Regions from separate parts of the Paenibacillus sp. 11B genome, predicted to be linked through region 1. Evidence: predicted binding sites of a transcription regulator. Region 1 holds the regulator's gene; each other region holds the start of a gene.

Region 1 (6,295 bases):
GAGGCTGACATATACATTATTGTCATCCATGGCTGTGTTTACCTTGATCCCATTCGTAGCCATTTTAGACAAGGTCGGTGTAATCTCGGTGTATTGTTTGCTCTCCATAGCCTGAGCTACGGTAAACATGGCGCTACCCCACCAGCTTTCCAGCGCTTCGTTGGAATGATCCACGACATCCAGCTTCAACGAACGAGTGCCAATCAGGGTTTGTCCTTCTTTGTGAATATATTGTACCAACCTGCCCAAATCAACATCCGGCTGCAGATCGAGTTTCAACTGTACATCATTGTGGTTAATAGTTAATTGTACATCATTGACTCCATCGTACTGGGTAACCATCTTTTCAATTGGGCTTTGCACAGCCACATGACGATACACAAACCAACCTCCAAACAACACAACGGCTGAAATGACGGCAGTCAGAGCAATAGGCAATACTTTTATCTTCAAGTGAGTCACCCCTCCTATAATTTGGCCCATTCTATAGCTTGTAGGCAAGAATATGAATATGTGTACGTAAAGTCCTGTGATGTGTCTAACAGGATTTATTTGTGTATGATGTATCCTTGAATACATATTTGAGTATATCACATCGTATATACAATATCTAAGGCGAAAATATGAATAAATTATTAATTTTAACTATTCAAATCCAAAATGATCAAGAAAACACGTCAAAGAACCGGTCCAGTCGGGTTTCCGTCTGCCGGTTCTTTACTGTATTCTTTTTAGAAAATAGTACGTCTGCTGATTCTAGCTATTCGGAATCGTATAGACCAGGTCAACCTGTTCCCCGTTACTAAAGCGGTAAAACCTATAATAATTGTGAGTAGCATCGTTATAATACACTTGCCATACATAGATTCCATTCACAACACCTGGCATGATTCGTTTGATCTCCCCGCCTGGAACTTCAGAGCTGAACCGATTTCGAATCTGTGCTTCAGACATGCCGTTCTTCAGCAGTTCACTGTGCACCGCATTGGTCCCTGTCACAGGCTTGTTATTTTCATCAAACTTGATCCACACCAATACATCCTGGTTATCCTTATTTTTACCGATCAGGGTCCAGTATATGTTGTCTCCGCCGTCTTTTTGCCCCCAGACATACTTACGCAGGTCTTCGTGTGACGTAATACCGACCTGTTCCTGGGCCGCCTGTATGGCCAACGCCTCTTCCTTGCGCTGATCCTGAGTAACATAGACATAATAACGCTGAAGTCCAAACAGAATCAGAACCAGGAGCAGCAGCGAAATCCATATCCACTTCTTTTTTTTCTTCAAAAGCCGAACTTCCTTTCCCTATGACGATGCTGTCCTTGGAATTAACGGGCAAGCAGACCGTCAAATGCCAGTTGAGACTCACGCAAAATACGCTCTTCATCCATCGTAAGACATTCGCCATGTTTAACCACTTGTTTACCATCCACCCACACATGCTCTACATCTTTGGCTGATGCGGAGTATATGGTATGGGAAATCAGATCCGTATGCGGATAGAAATGGGCCTGTTCAATATTCAAGGCGATGAAGTCAGCCTTCATGCCTGTTTGCAGTGCTCCTGTATTGTTCAGGAATATGGATTTGGCACCATACGAAGTTCCAAGCAGAAGTGCTTCCCCTGCTGGCACTGCGGTAGGGTCACCGGACACACCTTTGTGAATCAAAGCAGCAAGTCTCATCTCTTCAAACATATCGAGGTTATTGTTACTTGCTGGTCCATCTGTTCCGAGGGACACGGTCACCCCTGCTTTCAGCAGATCAGGTACTCGTGCAACACCCGAAGCCAATTTCAGGTTACTGCCTGGATTGTGGGAAACTGCTACATCATGTGATGCAAGAATTTCGATCTCTTCATCATTCAGATGTACCGCATGTGCAACCAGAGATGGACGGGAGAAAAATCCTAGCTTCTCCAGATGTGCAACCGGACGTTGACCGTAATCAGCCACGTTCTGTTCCACTTCACGAAGCGTTTCAGACATATGCGTATGCAAAGGCAGATTCAGGTCATGAGCAACCTGTACCAGCTTCTCTATGTAATCTGGAGGACAAGTGTAAGGTGCGTGTGGAGAAATTACGGTTGTAATTCTTCCGTCTGCTTGTCCATTCCATTGACGGGCAAATGCTGCGGATTCTTCCAGCTTGCGCTGTTGTTCTTCCGCTGAGCAAAGTCCGATTACCCCACGTGCCAGAGCAGCCCGAACGCCGGATTGTTCCACCACTTTTGCAACCTGATCCATATGATCATACATATCCAGGAATGCTGTTGTTCCACCTTTCAACATTTCAAGTACGGAAAGTGATGTGCCCCAATATACGTCTTCAGACGTCATTTTGGCTTCCATTGGCCACATTTTCTCCTGCAACCATACTTGTAATGCCAAATCATCTCCATGACCTCTCAGAAGCGACATGGCCGCGTGACCATGCGTATTGATCAGACCCGGCAAGAAGAGCAGTCCTTTTCCGTCCACCTTTGTCAGACTTTCGTCTCCTTCCGGCAAAGTCTCACCAATATGCACAATCTTGTCATTCTCGACAACCATATAACCTTGAACCACTTTCCAATTCGTGCCCTCACTGACGGCAAATTTGCCGTTGTGAATTACCCATCTATTTGTCGTCATCTTCCTCGTCGTCCTTTCCATTCTCCAAATAATAAGCAAGGCTAAGCAGATCCGTCGTAAAATCGGCATGATGAATACGAATATGCGGCGGGGTCTTCAGGATCGTTGGCGCAAAATTCAGAATCGCTTCAATTCCTGACTCAATCAACTGATCGGCAACATTTTGGGCTTCCGTATCCGGAACCGTGATAATCCCTATACGAATGTTATCTTTTTTGACCGAATCCGTTAATTCATTCATCGGTTGCACCGTCAGACTGTTAATTTGACTTCCAATCTTCGGACCGTAGGCATCAAATACAGCGACAATCTTCATGTTGTCTTTGAGGTAGGCATTGTAATTGGACAAAGCGTGTCCCAAATTACCTGCTCCGACAAGAGCTACATTGATCTGCTGGTCTATTTTCAGAATATGGCGGATCTTCTCGATGAGATATGAAACGTCATATCCGATCCCTTTACGACCAAAGTCACCGAAGTAAGCCAGGTCTTTACGAATCTGAGCCGGATTCAAATCCAGTCTCAATCCAAGTTCTTGTGAAGAAACCGTATTGACTTCGCGCTGATGCAGTTCATTCAAATAACGCAAGTAAACAGGCAATCTTCGCACCACGGCTTCCGAAATTTTATCTGATTTCATTCAATTGCTCCCCCTTACCAAGGCCACGATAGATAGATAGATGAAAAGAATGAGCACCCTGTCTAAAACGATGCAAAAAGATGACTGAATTAAACAGGATGCTCTTTGTTATATAATGGATAATTGCTTAAATTACTTCTTTAATCGCTTTACTCACTATTCATGAAACGAATGAATGATATTGCTCAATTTTACCGCCAAATAGTGGCTTCATGCAATCATATAAGCTACAGAGCATAGCTGTTATTGCTGTTCATCGGTTGGTCTCTCAAGCCATTCCGAAATGCGAGGAACCATCTGCTCTGTGAGCATGTGTTCCATTTTGGGACCTGGTAATGAATATAAAAAGTACTTGCCATAATATGCTTCAATGACACGTGTATCGTATACAATCACAATACCTCTGTCCTTACCCGTACGAACCAGTCTGCCGAATCCCTGTTTGAAGCGGATAACGGCTTGCGGCACGGACAGCTTCATAAACGGATTTTTCTTCTGTTGTTGCAAAAGCTCACTCTTTGCTTCAACTAATGGATGATTGGGTGGCTGGAACGGCAGTCTGACAATTGCAAGACAGGTCAGAGCCTCTCCGGGAATGTCCACTCCTTCCCAGAAGCTGCTTGTGCCAAGAAGTACAGTCGCTTTCGCATCTTGGAAGCGACGTGTAAGCTTGGAACGGCTGCCGCTGTCCACCCCTTGCCCGAGCAAAGAGATATCATTACCTGACAAGGCCTCCTTAAGCGGGTCATAGACCTGGCGCAGCATGCGGTAGGAGGTGAACAGCACCATCATGCGTCCACGAGTGGCGATAGCCGTTTCCGCGAGCGAATGCACGAGCATATCCACAAAGTGGGCATCACCTACACTGCCCTTCACACTTGGGAAATCACGCGGAATGACGAGCAGGGCCTGTTCGCGATAGTTGAATGGTGACGGCAGCATGGATGTCAACAAGCGGTTATTCTCGGCAGCTTCCTGCAAGCCCAGCTGTTCGATCATGAATTGAAATGACTTGTCAACGGAGAGCGTAGCCGATGTAAGCACAACGCTTTTCTTTTTATCAAAGAACATATCCTTCAATTGCGCACTGACATCGACAGGAACGGCATAGAGCTGCAGTGATTTACTGCGGAATTGGCCGCTAGCCTCCATCCAGTACACGGTATTGGCATCATCCATGCGCATGAAGAAACGCAGATTATCCTTGATCGTTGCCAAGTCCTTGAGCAGTCCTGAGATATCCGTAATCAGACTATCGGACTGATAATCATCCTGATCTTCTTTCACTTCAAGCAGCAGCTTGTCGCCTTTACGAATCAAATCGCCTAGGGTTACATAGATTTGGTTTTCTACATCCTGCAACTCCTGCCATTTAGCCGGTTTTTGCGAAGGCTTCAGTCTAAGTGAAAATTGTCCAGTCTCGCCTGGAGAAGCATCGCTACGTTCAGGCAGCAGGCCGAACAGTGTATCGCTTAGTCGATCCCATATCTCCTTAACTTCAACGGCAAGCGGGAACATCTGATCGATCATGGAGCTCCACTGTACCGATTTTTCATGACCCGACAGTTGAGAACGAAGCATCGGCAGTTGGCCATTACGGCTATCTTTAAACAGTCGGGTCAATGTATGAACCAACGTAAAATACTTCATGTGAAGACCAAGATGCTTACCTGCTACATCCTCCAGATGATGTGCTTCATCAATGACAAGACTTTCGTAGGCTGGCAGCAGCTGATGTGCTGCTTTGACATCCGTAAACAATTTCGAATGATTCGTAATGACGATATCGGACAGCCCGGCTTCATGTTTGGCCCGATGATAGAAACATTTGCGGAACCAAGGACAGGAGCGTCCAAGACAGGATTCAGACTCACTCTGTACCGTCTCCCAGAAGTCTCCACCGCGCCCGCTTAGATTAAGCTCCTCGTCGTCTCCAGTCTCCGTCTGGGTAAGCCAGACAATCATCTGAGCTGCTGTAAAATAATCCTCTTTCGGTGTAGCGAATTCACGTTTATTGATTTTATGCTCAAACTTACGCAGACACAGATAGTGCCCACGTCCTTTGAACACCGCTGCCTTGAACGGGAACGGAACCACTTGGGTCAGCATAGGAATATCCCGCTCTCTCAATTGCTCCTGCAGGTTGATGGTATGTGTACTGACCATTACTTTCTGTTCCTGTTTCACACTTTCATAGATGGCAGGCAACAAATAACCAAGCGATTTGCCTGTACCCGTTCCAGCTTCAATCAATAGATGCTTCTCTTCATCCAACGCTTGTCGTACACTGCTGAACATCTGAGTTTGTGCCTCACGCTCCTCATAATGGTCCAGCGTCTCCTTCAGGTTATCTCTAACCTGATCCATAAACTGCTCGAAACTTACGTTTTCCAGCGGGTTACCCTCCCGCTCATCACGTGGTGAACCTATATCAGTCCAGTCACTCACGTTCAGGGCGAGCTGGCGATAATACGTATGACCATCCAGGTCCTGAATCGGCTCTGATTCCTTCTCAGTACGCATTCCGTCGAAGAACCAACCCAAGTCACTATCTTCTGGCGCAAACAGATCACTGAGGCGCTGAATCGTGATCAGAGGCAATGCACGCAGCTCATCGAGACACTTCAGTAATACAAAAGCTGTCGCAAGAGCATCACTATCTGCCTGATGAGGGCGGTCATGCTGAAATCCGAATTCTGAAGACACATATCCGAGTTGATAAGAGCCCAGTGACGGGAACGTGATCTTCAGGAAATCAATCGTATCCAGAATACGTCCGGTGAACGGCAGGTAACCGCAGCGATCGAGTGCATTTTGAAGAAAGTGAAAATCAAAAGCAACGTTGTGCCCAACAAGAACCACATCGTCGAGCAGCGGAACCATCTCCATCATCATCTCTTCCAATGAGGGAGCATCCGCTACATCTTCATCAGTAATACCGGTTAACCCCGTAATAAACGGAGGAATCGGTACACCTGGGTTCACATAAGAACTATATATTTGAGTTATGCTGTAGTCATGA
Region 2 (6,295 bases), on a different contig from region 1:
GAGCATAGTACGGTTGCCTCTGCCTTCACAAATACTTGCGAACCATCAGCCTTCTGAACCAACGCACCTATACATTCTCCCTGCTCTGTAATCAGGTCAATGACAAAATGCTCATCCCACACTTCAACCCCAGGATGTTCATTCGCCTGTGCAGCCAGCGCACGTACAATCTCATATCCCGTTGCATCCCCATTGGCATGCAAAATACGGCGGTGGCTGTGCGCACCCTCCTGCGTCAACGCCAACTCGCCGTTCTCCAGATCAAACAAAGTACCCAGACGAATCAGTTCCTTCACTCCGTCCGGGCCCTCGTTCACCAATGCTTCTACTGCTTCGGAGCGGCATAATCCCGCTCCTGCAACAAGTGTATCCTGCAAATGGTAGGCAGGTGAATCATCCTCAGCAATAACCGCAGCAATGCCCCCCTGCGCATACCGGGTGTTACTTTCAAGTAACGACTTCTTCGTGATCATCAATACACTGCGTTGTTCGCTCGCCTTGATCGCAGTAAACAAACCAGCAATGCCTGAACCAATAACCAGCACATCCGTCTCCACCATCGGCAGCGCGGACAGATCAAAATCCACTAAATATTGCGGTATCATGTTAGTTCACCTGTCTTGGAGCAAGAGTAGCGCATGCTACTTCACCAGTAACATGCGCTCTAGTGATTCTCTGGCTTTATCTGCAACGGCTGGTGGCACGTAAATTTGCGGCTTCATCGTTTCCAGACATTTAACCAGCTTTTTCAAGTTATTAACCTTCATGTTCGGACATACGAGGAACTTGGTAGCAAAGTGGAATTGTTTATCCGGGCTATCCAGACGCAGCTGGTATCCTGTACCATCCTCGGTGCCTACGATAAATTCCTTAGCGGACGAATTTTTACAATATTCCAGAATGGCGGTTGTGCTTCCTACGAAATCACCCATCTCGACAACTTCAGGACGACATTCCGGGTGAACAACGAACTCGGCATTAGGATGCTTCGCTCTCATCTCAACCACGTCTTTGACCGTCAGCATATCGTGGGTATTGCAGTAACCTTCCCAGATAATCATTTTCTTGTCTGTATGTTGTTGCACATAATGTCCCAGATTTTTATCTGGCACCCAGATGATTTCATCGGAATCAACAGATTGAATGACTCTGACAGCATTGGCCGATGTACAACAGATGTCGGTCTCCGCCTTGATCTCAGCTGATGAATTGATGTACGTTACAACTTTGGCATTCGGGTGCTGTGCTTTCAATTTACGTAAGCCTTCAACGTTCACCATGTCTGCCATTGGGCAGCCTGCACGCTCGTCAGGGATAATCACCGTTTTGTTAGGAGCAAGAATTTTAGCGCTTTCACCCATAAAATGAACTCCACAGAAAACGATAACATCCGCATCGGTTTGTGCTGCCTTCTGAGCCAACAGGAACGAATCCCCTCGGAAGTCAGCGACCTCCTGCACCTCGTCACGTTGATAATAATGGGCTAGAATAATGGCATTCCGTTCCTTCTTCAACTCCATCAGCCGCTCGCGCAGCTCCCGGTTCATCTCAGCCTTGCGCTCTAAAGCCAGAGCTTCCACCTGTGATCCTCTCCTTATCGGGACAGCCTCATACGCTGTTTCATATGGCAAATCCATGTCGTTATTTTCGCTTGAGAAACGAATCACAAGCGGTTTAACACCTAATGTACACAACGTTCACGACTCTGTCAATAAATGAAAACGACCTAGAACAAGGGCATAACCGCCCATTTCCTACGTAGTACGCCCTAAAGCTCCCGGTTATCATTATCTCTACAATTTGAATTAATCCATAAAAAAAAGAGAGCCCGCGGGCTCTCTTTGTCATCTGTCACTATAGACAGATGGTTGTTATACATTAAGATGTTGGCTTCGTTCCACCATCATCCGGGTCATTGCTGCTTCCTTTGTCCAGATTCGGAGCTTCGTTAGGAATATCTCCGGCTGGCGGCTCAGGCGTTTCATCTTTGCCTTGGATACGGACGCGTACATCACCGATGTTGTCGATGATCGCTTCTCCGCCTTCGCTAGGCGTACCTTCTCCATCGTTGCTGTTCTCATCTTTTGGAGTCAGGGCACCTGTCTCGATCAATTGCTTGATCTGATCCATTTCCAATGTCTCCACTTCCAGCAACGTTTGAGCGATCAGATGCACTTCTTTGGAATGTTTAACGAGCAAGTCTTTACACTTCTCATAACATTCGTTGATGAAGCGTTGCATTTCCTGATCGATCTCGTAAGCAATGGAATCTGAGTAATTCTGTTCGTGACCGATATCACGACCCAGGAATACCTGTCCCTGCGAACTACCGAACTGCATAGGTCCCAGCTTCTCACTCATACCGTACTCCATAACCATGCTACGGACGATACCCGTCGCTTGTTGGAAGTCACTGTAAGCACCTGTACCGATTTCACCGATAAACAGTTCTTCGGAAACACGGCCGCCAAGGAGTCCAGTAATTTTGTCCAGCAATTCTTGCTTGGTAACAAGCATACGATCTTCTTTTGGCAACATGATTACATATCCACCCGCACGTCCGCGCGGAATAATGGTAACTTTATGTACCATATCGGCATGTTCCAGGAAGTAACCTACAATGGTATGGCCTGCTTCATGATAAGCAACAATACGTTTCTCACGGTCACTGATAACACGGCTTTTCTTCTCCGTACCAACGATGACACGGTCGATCGCCTCGTCAACTTCTTTCATGGAAATATCTCTGCGATTACGACGTGCCGCAAGCAATGCCGCTTCATTCAAGAGATTTTCCAAATCTGCACCGGAGAATCCTGTAGTACGCTTCGCGATGATGTCCAGCTTCACATCTTTAGTGAGTGGCTTGTTGCGTGAGTGTACTTTCAGAACCGCTTCACGGCCTCTCACGTCAGGGCGATCCACCGTAATTTGACGGTCAAAACGTCCTGGACGAAGCAAGGCAGGGTCCAGAATATCTGCACGGTTCGTTGCAGCAACGATGATAATACCTTCATTGGCTCCGAAACCATCCATTTCAACGAGCAATTGGTTGAGTGTTTGTTCACGTTCGTCGTGACCACCACCAAGACCAGCACCACGTTGACGACCTACAGCATCAATCTCATCGATAAAGATGATACAAGGGGCGTTTTTCTTTGCATTTTCAAACAAGTCACGTACACGAGATGCACCGACACCGACAAACATTTCAACGAAGTCAGAACCGGAAATACTGAAGAATGGTACACCTGCTTCACCGGCAACAGCACGAGCGAGCAAGGTTTTACCTGTACCCGGAGGACCTACAAGCAATACGCCCTTAGGAATCCGTGCACCTACTGCTGCGAATTTACGAGGGTCCTTGAGGAAGTCTACGACTTCAACAAGCTCCTGTTTCTCTTCGTCAGCACCCGCAACATCTTCAAACGTAACCCGTTTCTTCTCTTCGTTATAAAGACGGGCACGGCTTTTACCAAAGTTCATTACTTTACCGCCGCCGCCTTGAGCCTGATTAAACAGGAAGAAGAACAGCAGGAACATAATGATCAAAGGAATAAAGGAGGTCAGCAACGTCAACCAGATGCTGTCACCTTTCATAGGTTCCTGATGATATTGGAATTTGTTTGTTTCGCTTGCAACTACAAGCTCACTAATTGCCTCATCCGTAGGAGGAATATACGTTGAGAAATTTTCTGATTTGGCTCCGTCAGGCTTCTCCCTGTATTGACCGGTCACGAGGTACGTCTGACCGTTGAATTGAACCGTCAATTCAGAGACGTTATTGGCCTTGATCGCCGTGCGCAACTGATCATATCTAGGATTATCGGTGGCTTCGCCGCCATTGCTGACGAACTGGACTATCCCCACCACAACTAAAAAAAGAATCAAATAAAAACCAGAATTCCGGATGAACCGATTCATCCCCTACCTCCTCTCGAGACACTTTAATTATTTTAACATAGCCCGACATGGCTTCTCAACAGAAGCCACCAACAGATGTGGGCTTGGAACTAGCTTTAGCATTAGTTACTGTAAACTTCCGGTTTCAGAATCCCGATGTAAGGGAGGTTCCGGTACTTCTCGGCATAATCGAGGCCGTAGCCAACGATGAATGCATCCGGAATGTCAAAGCCGGTGTAATGGGCTTCAAGTTCGACTTTGCGACCTGAAGGCTTGTCAAATAGCGTAACCACACGGACGGATTCAGCACCGCGGTTCTGCAAGAGTTCGATCAGATAACTGAGCGTGAGTCCACTATCAATAATGTCCTCTACAATTAGAACCTCGCGTCCCTCAACGGATTCATCCAGATCCTTAATGATTTTAACCACGCCAGATGATTTTGTGGAAGCGCCATAACTCGATACTGCCATGAAATCCATCTCAACAGGTACCGTAATGTTTTTAACCAAATCAGCCATAAATATAAACGCACCCTTGAGCACACAAATGACCAAAGGATTGCGATTTGCATATTCGGCACTTATTGTTGCGCCTAATTCCTTGATTTTACTCTGAATTTCTTCTTCACTGATCAATACTTCCTGAATGTCGTTCTGCAACTGTGCGAACCTCCTAAGTTATACATATGAAAGCCTTACCTGAACCATAACCACTACCCCTGAATCGCTGAATCGCCTACAGTCATGTACAGGATTGCGGAAGTATTTCCCCTGACAGGAGCTACACTAGACCGGCGAACACCCGGTAACCAGATGATATTGCCTGCTCCATCACATACCACGGGAACCCGTGATCGGACAGAAGGGGGAATTTTCTCATCGATGAAAATATTTTTCACCTTTTTGCTTCCGTTTAATCCCATCACTTTCATGGTATCTCCAGGTAACCGTGAACGCACAACCAGCGGCATAAGCAGTTGATCCGCATCAAATGCGGCATGATCCGCCGATTCCGGTACATGATAGTCCTCGGGACTCATCGGAACGAGACGAACATGCCGGTCGATTTCCGTGAGAGAAAGCTCATAAGTTCCGCTCCATTGAGCAAGACGATATTCGTAAGATTGATCCTGTACGTCAGTCCGTATGCCGAAAGAAATCAGATCATACTCCCGGGTGCAGGCGAGTGTCTGTCCTATATCCAGGCTCCAGGTCGTCGCATCAGGCTGAATAACCTTGCGGCGAATGGTTTCAATACGGGTAAAGTCGACAAAATCACTGTCCAAAGGCAGATAATTCAATATTAGTTTAATCAACCTTCGTTGTAAAGCGACATGTAACTTCAAAAAGGAAGGCACCTCAAAGGTTTGCCTTCCGCCGTTCGCCTGCACTAGACACCTGTATGCGTCATATGCACCTTGTTCCATGAAATCGTCTTCATCACCCACAATTTCGGCAAGTCGATTCAAAGACGGCGTCAACTGTCCATTATATTGCCCCAAAAAAGGAAGCACATCCAAGCGAATGGCATTACGCCGATATTTACGCAGGGAATTGCTTTCATCATTAAAATACAGAAAACCCTGGTTATTACAAGCTTCTACAAGGTCTGTCTTGTTTATACGAAGGCATGGACGAATAAGTTCCACATTTTTTTCTCGCCTTTTAAACTTCATTCCCGCGAGACCGGAAAGACCACTACCGCGCAGCAAATGAAGCATCACCGTCTCTGCCTGATCATCGGCATGATGGGCCAGTGCAATGCTCGCCGCATCATATTTGGCTGCCACTTCATGCAAAAACGCATATCGCTTGTTGCGCGCAGCCTCTTGAGGACCTTGACCGGTAAGCTTCATATAAGAAGGTACATCGGCCTTCACCCATTCAAAGGCAATGCCAAGCCGGTGTGCAAGTTCCTTCATCATCTCGGCTTCATGATCCGATTCACTCCGAAACCCATGATGTACATGGGCGCAAATCAATTCCAGCGGGACATGCCTGATACTGATCTCATGCATGATATGCAAAAAAGCTACCGAGTCCGGCCCGCCCGATACTGCGACGACAATCCGATCCCCGGGAACCCATAACTGATGCTCTTCCGCTGCATCCAGCACGTTATTCACTAGCTTGTTCCAGCGTAAAGCCTCCATACCTGTTCCTCATTCCTTACGTTATGTATATGCACGCTCACAGGTCAGAATCGCAGTGCATAGATGAGTACCCCAATAAGTAATATAACGGATACAGCAAATGCATTTTTGAGCCAACGCGGTGTTGTACTTTTGGAACGGCGACGAAGAGGAGAAGGGCGTGCCATCATCTCTTTCCAGTCTTTAGCCGCGTGTCCCGCATCCTGAAACTGACCTCGTAATGCCTGAATGGTCCAG
Region 3 (6,295 bases), on a different contig from region 1:
CCTCGATTGTCAGCCCGGTGACAGCCATAATCGTCTCCAGCAGATCCGGGCGCATCTCGGGCACATCAAACGTGGCAATCAACCGTCCGTCTGGCTTCAGCACCCTGGCGAATTCGCGAAAGGCCCGCAGCATCGTGCCTGTATCCAGATGCTCCAACACGGAGATGCAGAATACGCTGTCAAATTTCTCGGATTCATACGGAAGCTGGGCCAGATTGGCCTGTGCAAGATGTAATCTGTCCAGGCTCGATTCTGGCAGGTCACGTGCTGCCTGCTCGCCAAAATCAGAAGCGATATCCAGCCTGATTGCTTCTCTGGACATAATACGCTCATCCCAATCACAGGCATGAACTTCCCGGCAGTACTCTGCCAGCCAAAATTTGAAGGGATGGGATATACCACAGGCGGCGTCGAGTACGACGTCCTCCTGACGTGCAAACTGGCGCGCCCATTCGTATTCATACGGACGGCTCCACCACGCTGGATGCAGTGGAAAGACCAATGTATCCGTTTTGGGGTCACCCTCCCGAATGTATCTTGATTCCATGAAATCCGTTGCATTTGGCGTATCCATCATCCCCGAATTCCCTCCTTTAATCCTGCTTCTGCCAGAAAAGATTCCAATACCGTACTCCACCTGCTCCGCCAATGGGATATGTCGTAGGACAGTGCCGTCTCACGAGCATAGATACCCAATCGCTCCCGCTCTGCCCTGTCCTGAACGAGACGCACCAGCGCGGCGGTCAGCGCTTCTTCACCTGGAGGTATCAGCAGGCCGTTGAAGCCATCCTGAATCAGATCATTCAGCCCGCCAACATTGGAAGCAACGACCGGAAGCCCGCAGCTCATCGCCTCCAGACAAGCGTAGGACGTTCCTTCCGAGAAAACGGTAGGAATCACAGCGATGTCTGCCTGATGGTAGGCCTCGCGGATATCCCGAAAATCATACGTGCGATGTTTGATTCGGTCTGCATGAGGGTGCGTGCGATGCCAATAACGGAAGGAACTACCTACCGTGCTGCCTTCGACCAGTTCTCCGGCAAATTCGACCTCCAGGTCGGGAAAAGCACCGAGTAGTCGGTCAGCTGCCAGCATCATTGGAATAATGCCCCGTTCCATGCTGATGCGGCGCGGATACAGGATGCGCAGGGGACGCGGAGGGTTCCCATGAATTGCAGCGGTTGTAACTTCGGCCTGCTTCTTCAAATATTCATCCGTCAGCTCATTTGGCTGCCAGCCAGCCACATTCTGTCTGATATCCCCCGAGTCCAGTTCCTCAGCGATTACGGTCACCTCGGATCGATCCGTCCGTAACACGCCGTCTCCATCGTTTCTTTTCCTGACGAGTGATGCAGCATTCAACCCGGAGATGATGGCTCCAGCATGATCTTCATAGCTCGCAAGATCTTTCTTCCATGCAGCCAGCCATTCCTCTTCCTGTTCATGCTCGAACGTACGCCTTGGCGGAGCAGGCGTGAAGTAGGAGGTATCCACTGCATTGGGAATGAGTACAACCTGACCAGGATCGGTAAACGTACAAGCAGCACGGCAAAAGGTCTGAAAATGCGAATCTACCGACACAATGCGTACAAGTCCATCCAGTGCCAGCTGGATATGTTCAGCAACTTGCTGCTTGGTTTCGAGCGGCAACGCAGGACGATCCCAGTTAATCCCGTGGCAGATGCCGAGACTGCCCGGCTTGTAAGCAATGGGCTGCCACAGGCAGCTTGCATAGATTACAGGTCCCCGTGCTGCTGCGGCCATTCGGGCAAAAGCTTCAGGCACATCATTCATATCGTAGGCATATCCATATACATCAATCTGTTCCGTACGAGTCTGAAATGCTTCAAAATAGGACAACTGGTGCACCTCGGGAATGTGTCCCAATCCGCGGATTACGCTGCACAAATCAAGGACGTATCGCTCCAGCCCGCCCCCGAACACCCGGCTGAATTCGCGGTTATATCCATCGGTGAAGCTGTGTGTCAATATGCTGACCACGCCCATCTCACTGCTCCTCCTTCCACGGAATCAGTCGGGGCTCCGGATCAAGAATCGATTCATAGTGCTCCAGGCTGCCCCACTCGCCGTGTGGATCAATTCGTTTGTAACGCAAGTATTTCCGAACCCGATCCTCCAGACTTCCTGCCCAGCCAAGATGCTGAACCTTCAACTCCGTGCTGATTCCGGGCAATACGGTGCAGGGCAAGGGAAGGCGAGGCACATGATGATTTTGCTGCGGATAAAAGTAGGGATAACCCGGCATATAACGGACCAAGGAAGCGGTATGCCGTCGGTGAAGCCCCCAAAGATCATCTTCCCGATAGTGGGTTCGGCCGCCCCACATATCGTAGAAACGGAAAGCAATCCAGTCCGAATGATCCTGGTTAATCAGAGCGCGTATCGCTTTCTTGGCTTCCGCACTGTACAGCTCATCGGCATCGACCGAGAGCAACCAGTCCGGCGAGGTTCCTGCCGCTGCCTGCCACAGAGCGTTACGTAAGCGCCATTCCTCCGCAAATAACGGCTTTTCCAACACTTCCAGGCGAACGACCTTTGGATAGGCCCTGCATATATCTGGTGTTCCATCTGTGCTGGCATCATCCACAATGACAATTTCATCCACGAATTCACTCAGATCGTCCAGCACTTCCTCCAGATATCGTCCGCGCTCGTTACGCACCTGTAGCATGGCGGTCAGTTTATTGTCCTGACTTTTACGAACCCGACGAATCGAGAACGGCTCTCTGAATACGCCTGTATCCTTGTGCTTTACAGCATCCTGATTTCCTGGGTGCTCTGTGCTATATCTTTGATGGGTTTCACTTCGGATATCCAACGGACTCAGCGCATTTTCCAGATGGCTATCGCCAGTTTCCAGTGGCTCAGCGTGCGGTGATTGCGGCGCTTCCGTTAGAGTACGAGTTGTCTCGGATCGTATATCCCTATGCACAATTGGTCCATTCACATGTTGTCTGCGTTTCTTCGGGTCCAGCATCATTATGGCACCTCCCCCAGCAATTGCTGGACGGCATGATCCAGCAGCTCCATCTCGACGATCTGGGCAAGAGCATCTTCATCCTCCAGCGCCATCTCCAAAAATTGTCTCACCGCTCCGTGCCGTTCTCCTCGCAGAGCCAGGGTTAGACCCGATAACTGCCGATAGTCCTGTCGGCTGGCATTATCCTGAATATCCACTGTGTGCACCAAATCCAATGCATCTTCCACACGCCCAGTCTCCTGATAGATACGAAATTTCCAATGTCGTGCCGTTTCGCCGCCGAGTTCATCCAAAATGTGCAATGCGTTTCCGTAATCATCATTCAGACGCAGCAGTTCAGCCTGGACGAGCTGGTTCTCCCCGGCCTCCAGCCAGCGGCAGAGCTGTTCATAATGGTGTCGTTCCTGCTCGTTGCCAGCGCTGATTCCATACACCTGCAACGCATTCTCGATTTCCCCGGTCCTCGCATGAATAGCGGATAGGAATCGATAGTGGGAGCTCACACAATCATTGCGGCCGTTTAATACTGCGTGGGAGAAGGCCTCCTTGAGCGAAGCGACCGCTCTGGAATCTTCGAGCATATATTCATAGGCGGCCAGCAAAAAGGAAATCGTCTCATGCGCTCCTGCTTTGGAGCGAAGCTGACGATAGAAGTCGGCGCGCACACTGCATTGCAGCTGGGTAACCGTATCCTGAACACCCGAGAGGGTCTGTCGCAGCGCATGCAGGAATAGCAGTTCATAGTCCCGGAGAGGCACTTCGAGATCATCCTTTTGCATGACACCAGCAGGAGAGGTATCTTCTCCATTTAGCCAGATGGCACGTACACCCTGGAATACCAGCTTCATATAGCGTGTTTCTGAAGTGGTGCCCACCAGATCGGCGATTCCGACCAGTCTTGAAATGCAGCTTTCCCACAAGGGGGACTCCGCTTCTTCACCAACCGGCTCGGGAAGAAGTACAATACAAAGCTCCGGATTGAGTGAGGCTGAGGCGGTCAGCCAGTAGGGATGAGCAACCACTGCAACCGTTCGGGGCTCCTGCAACAATTGTTCAGCTTCGGGAAGTGTGATGACAGTGATATTCGCAGGCATTTCCTCGGAGCGCTCCAGGCAGCTGACATAGTAGACAGGCCCTTCCGCGACCATCAGAGCAGCGATGTCTGGATAGGGAAAAGCAGACCACCCTCCCTTTCGGGGGAAAAGAACATAACGAAAGGCAGGCAGAGCCGTACCTGATTCTGCAACTACCCCGTAATACGGCTCCGCGTCCGGGATTGGGGACAACTCTTCCATCAATAAATCACCTCACTTGATTTGCATTTTTGTCCGTTCAAGAATTGAAGCAACGTCATCGCAGATTTTTGGATCGTCGTTGCTTTGAATGATATCAATGAAACCAATGGTTCAATATGTAATGCCTTTTTTGCACAGTGTATTTTATGCCTGACACTAACATATGGGCGTTCCGTCCCAAACATGAGCATCTTCCGCGAATAGAGGAAGCTGGCAAGCCCAAAGAATAGGCTTAATTTTTTCTATTGTGTGACCATCGTCACTTTTTTTTGTTGTCATGGCAGGGTTTGTGATAATTGTCACATGTATAAAATAGTCTATCTGGCACAATACGTTCATCAATACGTGTTTGGCTGACAGAAACTGAAGAAGGGGCTTCAATGCCAAATACGAAAACTGCGAAGGAACAGAAAGAAGGGGTAACGGTATGGATCCGATCATGTTATCGCGTATCCAATATGCGCTCACAACGATTTTCCATTTCTTTTTTGTGCCGCTGTCCATCGGTCTTGTGCTGCTGGTAGCGATTATGGAGACGTTGTACGTAGTGAAGGGTAAGGAAGTTTACAAAACGATGGCCAAATTCTGGGGCAAATTGTTTCTGATTAACTTTGCTGTCGGTGTGGTCACAGGCATTCTGCAAGAATTCCAGTTCGGCATGAACTGGTCGGAGTACTCCCGCTTTGTTGGGGACGTATTTGGTGCGCCACTGGCTGTGGAAGCCCTGCTGGCGTTTTTTATGGAGTCTACCTTTATTGGCCTCTGGATTTTCGGATGGGATCGCTTGTCCAAGAAAGTGCACTTGGCCTGTATCTGGCTGGTATTTGTCGGCACATTTCTGTCTGCGCTCTGGATTCTGGCAGCCAATTCATTCATGCAGCACCCGGTAGGCTTCGAGATTAATAATGGCCGTGCCGAGATGAATGATTTCTTTGCACTGATTACCAATGGTCAACTGCTGGTGGAGTTCCCGCACACGATTTTTGGTGCCTTGATGACAGGGGCATTTGTCGTAACCGGCATTAGTGCTTACAAGCTGATGAAGAAGCAGGATGTGGAGATTTTCCGCAAATCATTTAACATTGCCATCATTATTGGCCTGGTTTCCTCGTTGGGGGTTGCTTTCTCGGGTCACTTCCAGGCGCAATATCTGGTGGAGACGCAGCCGATGAAAATGGCCGCCAGTGAAGGAACATGGACGACGACGGAAGACCCTGCACCATGGACGGTGGTGGCTTTTATCGATCCGAACAAACAGGAGAATTCCGGCGAGATCAAGATCCCTGGATTACTCAGTTATCTGTCCTATAGCAAGTTCTCCGGCAGTGTCAAAGGCATGAAAGAACTGCAAGCGGAGTACGAGCAAACGTATGGACCAGGCGACTATATTCCACCAGTCCGGACGACATTCTGGAGCTTCCGCATCATGATTGCTGCGGGTGGATTGATGATTTTGCTGGCTATATACGGTACATTCCTGACGATGCGCCGGAGGTTAGAGGGAGCAGGCAAGTGGTTTATGCGTCTGATGGTGTTCGCCATCTCCCTGCCGTTTATCGCCAATACGTCAGGCTGGATTATGACTGAGGTAGGAAGGCAGCCTTGGACGGTATTCGGCTACATGACGACTGCAGCCGGGGTATCCCCGAACGTAAGCGCAGGACAGATATTGTTCTCCACCATTGCGTTTACAGCAGCTTATACGGTTCTCGGCATTGTGATGGTTTATCTGTTCGTTCGTGAAATCAAGGCCGGGCCATATGCAGTCGAAAAGCCGGAGGAGCATGATGAATCGGCCGATCCGTTCGGCGTGGATGGGGGTTATTCTGTTGTCACTAAGTGAGTTGTGGTTTTTGCTGATTGCCGTCTTGTTTGTTGGTTTTTTCTTTCTGGAAGGTTTTGATTTTGGTGTGGGCATGTCCACTGCAATCATCGGCAAAACGGATCGTGAACGTCGTACGCTGATCAACTCGATCGGTCCGTTCTGGGATGGCAATGA

The links. The regulator Rex, encoded in region 1, represses fermentation and respiration genes when NADH is low (regulators of the CRP and FNR family bind a similar motif). The targets are predictions, from matches to a motif close to TTGTGAAATATTTCACAA.
Region 2: nadA (quinolinate synthase NadA) is a predicted target of Rex. The motif match lies at 1,652-1,669, and genes of this name have one in related genera.
Region 3: Q0V21_RS20415 (cytochrome ubiquinol oxidase subunit I) is a predicted target of Rex. The motif match lies at 4,584-4,601, and genes of this name have one in related genera.

Annotation. Positions count from the first base shown of each region.
Region 1 is NZ_JAUKNS010000001.1:690,627-696,921, forward strand. It holds gene Q0V21_RS02975 (hypothetical protein) at 1-453, opposite strand, end outside; gene Q0V21_RS02980 (cell wall elongation regulator TseB-like domain-containing protein) at 757-1,287, opposite strand; gene Q0V21_RS02985 (amidohydrolase) at 1,329-2,633, opposite strand; gene Q0V21_RS02990 (redox-sensing transcriptional repressor Rex) at 2,620-3,273, opposite strand; gene dinG (ATP-dependent DNA helicase DinG) at 3,517-6,295, opposite strand, start outside.
Region 2 is NZ_JAUKNS010000012.1:17,658-23,952, forward strand. It holds gene nadB (L-aspartate oxidase) at 1-605, opposite strand, end outside; gene nadA (quinolinate synthase NadA) at 642-1,580, opposite strand; gene ftsH (ATP-dependent zinc metalloprotease FtsH) at 1,879-3,924, opposite strand; gene hpt (hypoxanthine phosphoribosyltransferase) at 4,026-4,565, opposite strand; gene tilS (tRNA lysidine(34) synthetase TilS) at 4,619-6,058, opposite strand; gene Q0V21_RS32005 (serine/threonine protein kinase) at 6,103-6,295, opposite strand, start outside.
Region 3 is NZ_JAUKNS010000004.1:773,095-779,389, reverse strand. It holds gene Q0V21_RS20435 (class I SAM-dependent methyltransferase) at 1-577, opposite strand, end outside; gene Q0V21_RS20430 (glycosyltransferase family 4 protein) at 574-2,007, opposite strand; gene Q0V21_RS20425 (glycosyltransferase) at 2,009-3,001, opposite strand; gene Q0V21_RS20420 (hypothetical protein) at 3,001-4,296, opposite strand; gene Q0V21_RS20415 (cytochrome ubiquinol oxidase subunit I) at 4,724-6,139, shown strand; gene cydB (cytochrome d ubiquinol oxidase subunit II) at 6,123-6,295, shown strand, end outside.